3 regions of the Rhodoferax fermentans genome follow, and region 3 is predicted to be linked to each of the others. Evidence: riboswitches for the same ligand, from Rfam matches in the RefSeq annotation. Region 3 holds a riboswitch; each other region holds the start of a gene.
What was found. Region 3 has a riboswitch for thiamine pyrophosphate ahead of thiM (hydroxyethylthiazole kinase). Riboswitches for the same ligand answer to the same signal wherever they lie in the genome.
Positions count from the first base shown of each region.

Region 1: linked by a shared signal. The riboswitch ahead of thiC (phosphomethylpyrimidine synthase ThiC) and the one ahead of thiM (hydroxyethylthiazole kinase) in region 3 are both predicted to bind thiamine pyrophosphate.
Region 2: linked by a shared signal. The riboswitch ahead of RF819_RS16915 (thiamine ABC transporter substrate-binding protein) and the one ahead of thiM (hydroxyethylthiazole kinase) in region 3 are both predicted to bind thiamine pyrophosphate.

Region 1 covers NZ_MTJN01000002.1:3,823,118-3,826,390, reverse strand. Annotated here, with positions in the region: gene dnaE (DNA polymerase III subunit alpha) at 1-316, shown strand, start outside; TPP riboswitch at 1,096-1,205, shown strand; gene thiC (phosphomethylpyrimidine synthase ThiC) at 1,291-3,204, shown strand; gene tolA (cell envelope integrity protein TolA) at 3,258-3,273, opposite strand, start outside.
Region 2 covers NZ_MTJN01000002.1:3,625,607-3,628,879, reverse strand. Annotated here, with positions in the region: gene pta (phosphate acetyltransferase) at 1-1,552, shown strand, start outside; TPP riboswitch at 1,566-1,677, shown strand; gene RF819_RS16915 (thiamine ABC transporter substrate-binding protein) at 1,746-2,768, shown strand; gene RF819_RS16910 (ABC transporter permease) at 2,834-3,273, shown strand, end outside.
Region 3 covers NZ_MTJN01000002.1:3,226,090-3,229,362, forward strand. Annotated here, with positions in the region: gene thiE (thiamine phosphate synthase) at 1-491, opposite strand, end outside; gene thiM (hydroxyethylthiazole kinase) at 495-1,343, opposite strand; TPP riboswitch at 1,383-1,480, opposite strand; gene RF819_RS15055 (toll/interleukin-1 receptor domain-containing protein) at 1,711-2,502, shown strand; gene dnaQ (DNA polymerase III subunit epsilon) at 2,870-3,273, opposite strand, start outside.

The DNA.
Region 1 (3,273 bases), 600 kb from region 3:
GATCTGGGATCTGGAGCAGGCGCGCTGCCGTTTTGGCAAGTTCCTGCGGGTGACCCTGCCCAAGCAGGCGCAGGGCAGGGCGCCCGATGTGGCGCGGTTGATCAAGGACTACCCGGCGCAGCGAGAGCAAACCGAGCAGGGTGATCTGGTGCATGGACTGCAGGTGCGTATGGCTTTGACCTGCCAGAGCGACGAGGGCGCCGCTGCTGTGGAACTGAATCTTGGTGAACGCGCCCGTTTCTACCCGAGCAATGCCGCCCTGGCCAGCTGGTGGGCGCAGGTGGCACCTGGCACGGCAGATATAGTTTATGGGTGAAATTGGTATCTAGCCCTTATGGATAAAGGGCCTTTAACTATTTAATAGATAGCGTGTAACTTCGGCCCGATGTTTTGAGTTTCGTGCGGGCTGAGCGTGTAGAGGCCCAAACACTGAGCTCAGGGCGAACGGTGCAAGCGTCACGCAACGCGAGCTGCTTGTCCGGGTGGCAATTCAAAGCGAGGTGTTGGCGCAGACCGCCTGGCCGCCAACGTGCACTTTTGTGTTGCCTTGGATGTCTTGGGGAATGCGTCCAGGGCGTCGAACAAGCAGCAGCGATGCACGGCGCGGCGACTGGGTCAGGTGCATGCGGTTTTGGGGCGAAAGCACGCGCGGGGCTACGTAGCGGTATGCGAATACCCAGGACGCGCGCATTTCGCCCCAAAGCCCGGTCACCTGACTCAGCCACCACGCCTTAAGGGTTTCTGGAAGCCGTACGGGGTCAAGAAAGCCGGAAACTCCAGGTAATTCGGGGAGCACACAGATCTTTTCTGATAGCTGTCAACCCTTTTTTGATAAGGGTTTGAGGCTGTTTTTCAATCTCCCCCTCCCGTCAAACCTACACGGTTGAGACAGGGTGATTGGGTCAGGCGACCGGGCTTTGGGGCCAAAGGCGCGCGTCTCACCGTTTGGTGTACTGATCGACTCCGCCCGCGCGTGATTTGGCTCCAAAACCGCATGCGCCTGGCCCGGTCGCCCTGGCGCACCCAGAGAAGGTTTTCTATCAGCACACATCAGTTTGAAGCCCACCCCGCCTGACCAGGCTGCGTTTACACTGCACAGGCTTGTCGGGGCGCCAGAGACGAAAGTCGAGGCTGAGACCACTTCTGTGGAACCCGCTGAACCTGATCGGGGTCATGCCCGCGTAGGGAACAACGCAATTGGCATCGGTGCACCTTAGGGCGGCTCACAAGATCTTCCCAGGTTGACCCCGGCACTCCAGGCAGGCTTTTCTTGACCTACTGGAGACCGCCATGACACCCACCGTCGACACCACACAAATCACCCGCGGCATCACCCGCACCCCGTTTCCGGGTTCGTCCAAAATTTACCTGAGCGGTTCGCGCCCCGACATCCGGGTGCCGTTTCGCGAGGTGGCGCTTGGCGACACGCTGGTCAAGAGCGACCCGACACAGGGTGAACCCCGCCGCGTGCCCAATCCGCCCTTGCGCCTGCCCGATGCCTCTGGCCCCTATACCGACCCGGCGGTGGCCATTGACATCAGCCGTGGTCTGCCGCCGCTGCGCAGCGGCTGGATCGCCGAGCGGCAGGACACCGAGGCCTTGCCCGGCCTGAGCAGCCGTTACGGCCAGCAGCGCTTGGCTGAGCCCGCCTTGAGCACTTTGCGCCTGGTTCGCCAGACCAGCCCGCGCCGCGCCAAGGTGGGTGCCAACGTCACCCAGATGCACTACGCCCGCCGTGGTCTGATCACGCCGGAAATGGAATTTGTCGCCATCCGCGAGAACCTGGTGCGCGCCGAACTGGCCGAGCGCCTGGCCAGCGAACGCCTGCCGCGCCCCGGCCAGGCCTTTGGTGCGCTGATGAGCCAGCCGATGAGCCCGGAATTTGTGCGCGACGAGGTGGCGCGCGGGCGCGCCGTGATCCCGTGCAACATCAACCACCCCGAGTGTGAACCGATGGTGATTGGCCGCAATTTTCTGGTCAAGGTCAACGCCAACATCGGCAACTCTGCCACCACCTCCAGTGTGGAAGAAGAGGTGGACAAGCTGGTCTGGGCCATCCGCTGGGGCGCCGACACGGTTATGGACCTGTCCACCGGCGACAACATCCACGAAACCCGCGAGTGGATTCTGCGCAACGCGCCGGTGCCGATTGGCACCGTGCCGATTTACCAGGCACTGGAAAAGGTCAATGGCCGCGCCGAAGAACTGAACTGGGAGATTTTTCGCGACACGCTGATCGAGCAGGCCGAGCAGGGCGTGGACTACTTCACGATCCACGCCGGGGTGCGCCTGGCCTATGTGCCGCTCACCGCCAACCGCCTCACCGGCATCGTCTCGCGCGGCGGCGCCATCATGGCCAAGTGGTGCCTGGCGCACCACCGCGAGAGTTTCCTTTATGAGCACTTCGAGGACATCTGCGAGATCATGAAAGCCTACGATGTGAGTTTCTCGCTCGGTGACGGCCTGCGCCCCGGTTCCATTGCCGATGCCAATGACGAGGCGCAGTTTGCCGAGTTGCACACACTCGGTGAACTGACCCAGATTGCCTGGCGGCATGACGTGCAAGTGATGATCGAAGGCCCCGGCCATATGCCGCTGCAGATGGTCCAGGAGAACGTCGACAAACAACTCAGCGCGTGCTTTGAGGCGCCGTTCTACACCCTGGGGCCGTTGATCACCGATGTGTCACCCGGCTACGACCACCTCTCGTCGGCCATGGGCGCGGCCAACATCGGCTGGTACGGCACCGCGATGCTGTGTTACGTGACGCCGAAGGAGCACCTGGGCCTGCCCAACCGCGACGATGTCAAACAGGGCCTGATCGCCTACAAGATTGCCGCCCATGCGGCCGACCTGGCCAAGGGTTACCCCGGTGCGCAGATGTGGGACAACGCCATCTCCAAAGCGCGGTTTGAGTTCCGCTGGGAAGACCAGTTCCGCCTGGCGATTGATCCGGATACCGCGATGGCCTTCCACGACGAAACCTTGCCCAAAGAACACGCCAAAGTGGCGCATTTCTGCTCGATGTGCGGGCCCAAGTTCTGCTCGATGAAGATCTCGCAGGAGGTGCGGGAGTTTGCGCGTATCTCGGTGCCGTCTGCGCCCCAGGCCAGCGCCCCAGCACCCAGCGCCGAACAGCTGGGCTCGGCCCTGGCAGACAAGGCGACCGAGTTTCGCCAGGGTGGCCAGGAGATTTATGGATGAAATTGGCCTCTAGCCCTTATACATAAAGGGCTGGTAGCTATTTAAAAAGAATCCTAATCCTTGGGTCGG
Region 2 (3,273 bases), 400 kb from region 3:
GGGCATCGACTTTGACGAAGCCGCCGTGGCCAGCCAGCTCAGTGGTGTGCCGATTTTTGGTGTGGTGCGTGAAAACCCCGAGCTCTCCGCACCGCGTACCCTGGATGTGGCGCGTTACCTGGGCGCCGAGGTGATGATCGAGGGCGATATCGCCACCCGCCGTGTGCGTGACACCGTGTTGTGCGCCCGTTCGGTGTCCGAGGTGATTCCGCGCCTCAAACCCGGTGTGCTGGTGATCAGCGCCGGTGACCGTGACGATGTGATGCTGGCCACCGCGCTGGCCGCCAGCAACGGCATCGAACTGGCGGGTCTGGTGTTGACCCACAACAGTTTCATCAGCCCCCGCATCCAGCGTTTTGGTGCCATGGCTTTCAACAGTGGCTTGCCGGTGTTGCGCACCGATGGTGACAGCTTTGGTACCGCCGCCCGTGTCAGCCGCCTGCCGCTGGCCGTGCCGCAGGACGACCACACCCGCATGAACCTGGTGATCGACAGTGTGGTGGAGCAGCTCGATGCCACCGCCATCTGCGCCGGTCTGGACAATGCGGCGTCGACCCACATGTCGCCACCAGCGTTCCGCTACCAGCTCATGCAAAAGGCGCGCGCCGCCAACAAACGCATTGTCTTGCCCGAGGGGGATGAACCCCGCACCATCCGTGCCGCCGTGATCTGTACCGAAAAAGGCCTGGCACGTTGTGTTTTGCTGGGCAAACGTCAGGTCATCGAGTCGGTGGCCAGCGCCATCGGTGTGGAGTTGCCTGCTGGCCTGGAGATTCTGGACCCGACCGAGATCGCCGGGCGTTTTGTCGAGCCGATGGTGGCCTTGCGCAAGAGCAAGGGCCTGACCGCCCCGCAAGCGCTGGCCTCTCTGGAAGACACCGTGGTGCTGGGCACCATGATGCTGGCGGTTGACGAGGTCGATGGCCTGGTCAGTGGCGCGGTGCACACCACCGCCAACACCATCCGTCCGGCCTTGCAGCTGATCAAGACGGCACCGGGCTCGAACATTGTGTCCTCGTGTTTCTTCATGCTGATGCCCGACCAGGTGCTGGTGTATGCCGATTGCGCGGTCAACCCCGACCCTAAGGCCGAAGAGCTGGCCGAAATCGCCAAACAAAGTGCCGACAGCGCCCGCGCCCTGGGCATCGACCCCAAGGTCGCCATGATCAGCTACAGCACCGGTTCCTCAGGCTCGGGCGACGATGTGGAAAAAGTGCGAGCCGCCACCGAGTTGGCCAAATCGCGCTGGCCTGAGCTGGTGATCGACGGCCCGATGCAGTACGACGCCGCCAGTGTCAAGGAAGTGGCTGCCCAAAAGGCGCCCGGCAGCGCGGTGGCTGGCCAGGCCACGGTGTTTGTGTTCCCCGACCTCAACACCGGCAACACCACCTACAAGGCGGTGCAACGCTCGGCCAATGTGGTGTCGGTGGGCCCGATGCTGCAGGGTCTGCGCAAGCCCGTCAACGACCTGTCGCGTGGTGCGCTGGTGGACGACATCGTTTTCACCATCGCGCTGACCGCCATCCAGGCCGACTCGATGACCAAGGCCTGAGCCTTACAATCCGACCCTTCACCGGGGGTGTCTGGCCTACCGCAGCAATGCAGCAGGCCAGGCTGAGAAAAACCCCATACCTGATCTGGATCATGCCAGCGTAGGGAGCGTGATGGGTTGTTGGCGGCCAGCTCTGGCCTGTCCCTGATCACCCGTGCGTTCACCGCGCGGGTGTTTTTTTATAGGGACCACCATGAACCGTCGTTTGTTTGTCCTGGCCACCATCACGCTGGCTGTTTCCGGCTTGTCCGCCCCAAGCCACGCAGCTGATGAATTGCGGGTGATGGTGCACAGCTCGTTCTCCCTGCCCAAGCCGCTGCTGGCGCAATTTGAAGCCCAAAATGGCATCAAGCTGGTCCTCATCAAAGGGGGTGATGCCGGCGAAATGCTCAACAAACTGATTCTGACCCGCGCCCAGCCGGTGGCCGATGTGGTCTACGGCATTGACAACACCTTGCAAGCCAAGGCGCTGGCCGCTGGTGTGCTGGAACCCAGCTTGCCCCAGGCCGCAGGCACGGTGGATGCCCAACTCGGCGATGCCTTGGCCGCCGTGGACCATGGTTTTGTGAACCTCAACTATGACCGCGCCGCGGTCGCCAAAAGTGGCACGCCCTTGCCCAAAACCCTGCAAGACCTGACTCTGCCCGCCTACAAGGGCTGGCTGGTGGTGCCCAACCCGGCCACCTCCAGCCCTGGCTACGCTTTCCTTCTGGCCACGATTGCCGGGCTGGGGGAAGAAAAGGCCTTTGCCTGGTGGGCGCAGATGCGAAGCAACGGCCTCAAGGTGGTCAAAGGCTGGAGCGAAGCCTATTACACCGAGTTCAGCCGCAACAAGGGCAGCTACCCGTTGGTGGTGAGTTATGCCACCAGCCCGGCTGCCGAGGTGTTCTATGCCAAGGACCAGCCCGCCGAGTCACCCACGGCCAGTCTGAACCTGGCTGGTGGGGTGTTCCGCCAGGTCGAAGGGGTGGGACTGATCAAAGGCACGGCGCAGAAAGCGGCGGCGCTCAAGTGGGTTGACTTTTTGCGCTCTGCCCCGGTGCAAGAGGCTTTGCAGACCAGCATGTGGATGTACCCCGCGGTGGCCAAGACGCCGCTGGCGCCGGTGATGCGCCACGGCGCCGCACCTGCCGCGTTTGAGAGCCTGCCGCCTCAGGTGATTGCTGACAAAGGTGCCTCATGGGTGGCGCGCTGGACGCAGGTGGTGCTGAAGTAGGCCCAGGTCACGCATTGGATGAAAGCTTGGCAGGTGGCTGTGTTGTGGTGTGAGGGGCGGCTGTGATGACGCCCAGCTGGCTGGTTCGCCTGGCCCGACCGCGTGGTGTATGGCTGGCGCTGCTGCCCGCCGCCGCCTTGTTGTTGCTGTTGCTGGCCCCGGTGGCCCGCCTGGCGTGGGAGGGGTTTGCCGGGCCACTGAGCAGCACCGACGGGCTATCGCTGTGGCAGCCCTGGCAGGACGATTACCTGCGTTGGCGCGTGATCTGGTCGCTGGCGCAGGCTGTCATCACCTGTGTGCTGGCCTTGGGGTTGGGGCTGCCGCTGGCCTGGGTGCTGGCGCGCTTTGAGTTTGCTGGTCGCGCTTTGGTGTTGCGCCTGCTGATGTTGCCCTTTGTGGTGCCTTCGCTGGTGGCGGCCTTGGGCGTGCTGGCGCTGTGGGGGCCGCGAGGGGTGCTCAGTGGTGCGCTGGGTATCCACTTGCAGGACGGCCCCTGGCTGCTGCT
Region 3 (3,273 bases):
CCAGCCAGCCCCCAAGGCGGCGCGGTGTCCGTTTTGGTGGGGGTCGGGAACACCGGGCTGACACCCAGGTAATCCACTGGCCAACTGGCAGCGCGGTGCACGTCGTCGAGTGACTCGACTGACAGGCCGATGAACACCTGCGCTGGCAGCAGTTGGCGCGCCAACTCCACCGGCATGTCCGACTGACCCAGGTGCACACCTTGCGCACCACAGGCCAAGGCCACGTCAATGCGGTCATTGATCACCAGCGGCACACCCAGCGGTGTCAACAAATCATTAAGCGCACACGCCAGCGCGACAAAGTCGCGCGTGTTGCTGGTTTTTTCACGCAGCTGCACACAGGTGGCGCCGCCCTGCACCGCCGCCATCACCACGTCCGTCAGGTTGCGACCGCGTAGCGCCTGCTGGTCGGTCACCAGATAAAGCCGCACCAGATCGGCCACCGCCGCGCGGTTTGGGCGCGCCATATCACTCACAAAATCGGAGTGCATGGCTCAGGCAGTGATTGGACTAGAGGCCATTTTGAGCACAGACTCAAAGGTCACCCGGTCCAGCAGCTGCAACTGGTCCAGCAAAGCAATTTGCAAGCTGCCCACACCCAAACCCTGGGCCTGCACCTGCTGTGTGGCCACCTGCCCCACCACACCCAGATACGCCATGGCCGAGACCGTGGCGCGCCAGGCATCGGGCTGCACCGCACAAAACGCCCCCACCAGCGCGGTGGCAGAACAGCCCACGCCAGTGATACGCGTCATCCACTCATGGCCGTTGGACAGACTCACGTGGCGGCCGCTGGCGTCCAGCACATGGTCCACCTCACCACTGACACACACCACACCGCCGGTGCTCTTTGCCAGGTCACGTGCGGCTTGCAGGGCGTCGCTGACGGCAGCGCCGCTGTCCACCCCGCGCGTCTGCACCGCCACACCCGCCACACTCATGATCTCGGACGCATTGCCCCGAATCACCGAGGGGCTGGCCTGGGCCAGCAAGGCAGAAATGCTCTGGTTACGATAGCTTGTAGCCCCCGCACCCACTGGATCCAGCACGGTTTTGATGCCACGTTGAGCGGCAATAGCCAGCGCCTGGCGCATGCTCTCGATCCAATAGGGCTCCAAGGTGCCGATGTTGAGCACCAGCGCCTGCGCGATGGCCGCCATGTCGCGCACCTCTTCGTGTGCGTGCGCCATCACCGGTGAGGCGCCCATGGCCAGCAGGAAGTTGGCGTTGTAGTTCATCACCACCAGGTTGGTGATGGAATGCACCAGCGGGCGCTGCGTGCGCACCGCGAGCACGTCAGCCCAGATGTCAGAAGGTGTTAAAGCGTTGGAAAAAGTCGTCATGGCCGTCACAGGTTAAAGACCCGAAGTCGCACGACGCTAAGCAAGTTTTTGACGCTTTCCTACGCTGGCACGACCCAGATCAGGTTCTAAGAGTATTTCTCAGCCACCGAAAACGGGTGGCACCTCTAGCAGGGGGAATTATGACGGATGCGGGGAGTGTCCGGCGATAGCGGTCTGACGAAACTTTCAGATGTCGCTGATGCAGTGGTCGCAATGTCTGCGTCTCACATTTTGGGGATAGTCAAATCCACAAAAGTCGTTTATCATGAACTTTTGTTTCTTGCACTTTTAATCACTGCTGCTGCAGTAGCTATGATTCTCGTCAGCCAAAACACTTCACAACTACACAAAAGTTCGGAAAACTCAAATGAAAGTATTTATCAGCTGGTCAGGGGCGCGGAGTAAAGCTGTCGCCGAATTATTGAGCGATTGGATTAAATGTGTTCTTCAGGCCGCGAGGCCATGGATATCCACACGTGATATTGATCGTGGTGCACTTTGGTTCTCAGAAATCAGCGATCAGCTAAAAGACACAACCGTTGGTGTAATTTGTCTAACACAAGAGAACAAAAATAGACCATGGATTCTATTCGAAGCTGGTGCACTTGCAAAAGGTTTGTCTTCAAACAGAGTTTGTACGCTTCTGGTCGACCTAAAAACTACTGACATAGAGGATCCTCTAGCACAATTTAATCACACCTTACCCGACAGAGATGGACTTTGGCAGCTAGTAAAAACCTTAAATGCTTCTTTAGGAATTATTGGTTTAGATGAGCGAATTCTTGACCAAGTATTTGCAACATATTGGCCTCAATTCGAGAAAAAGTTTACAGAAGTCCTAACAACAATACCAATTGGTCAAAAAACTGAACAACGCTCAGAAAAGAATCTCTTAACAGAGATACTTGAAAACACCAGATTTTTAAATCAAAAAGTTAGAAATCTTGAATTAAATATAGAGCAAAAAGATAATTATTCTGATTATGTAAGAATAAAACAGAGTAATTTATATAATAATGGCTCAACAAAATTTTCCGATTCAACTGAAAACGACGAGGATCTTAAAACACTCAAAAAATTAGTTATTAATACTTTAGCAAAAAATAAGAATATACATAATTCCGACAAACACAATGATATCGAAAGGCCGCTGAAGTGAGAAAACAATCCTTTAAGCGGAAGATTTTGCAGCAGTTTCCCCCACCCCAAAGAGCTGGGAGTTAGATCCGCTTCGGTTTGAAACGGTATTTATGACAACGACTGATCTTGTGTTCCCGGAACTGAAGCACACTGAACCCAGTCGGGGTACGGAGGGCAAGTACACGAAACAATTTGTTGAATGAGGCAATACCGTGGTGTTTCAGCCCGAATTTCAGAACGCTTTTCCGATTTCTGAAGCCGCCAACAAGGCATTGGCAACGCATCTTCACCTTTGCGCAATAAAACACAGAATTTGACTGTTCGCACAAACCGGACGCCATGTAAGCGCGACTTCATGCAGCTTTGGCCAACTGCTCGCCAGAGGATCACTCCGCCGCCACCGGCTCCAGCACCCGCCAAACCGTTTTTCCCTTGCTGTCCTTGTCGATCTGTTTCAGAACAGTTTCGTGGGCGGCCAGTTCCTGTTCGTTGGCGCTTAACACCGGCAGGTTGAACACCCGCAGGTCCATCAGCGGCGCGCCGTTGCCCGACGCTTCGTTGGCCGAGCTGTCGTCCATCAGCAGCACGTCCTGACCTCGGGTCAGGTTGATGAACACGTCGGCCAGCAGTTCGGCGTCCAGCAGCGCGCCGTGCAAGGTGCGGCCCGAGTTGTCGACCTCCAGGCGGTCACACAGGGCGTCGAGTGAGTTGCGTTTGCCCGGGTACAGCTCCTTGGCCATGACCAAGGTGTCGGTCACGCTGGCGACAATCTCGCGCACCTTGGGGTGGC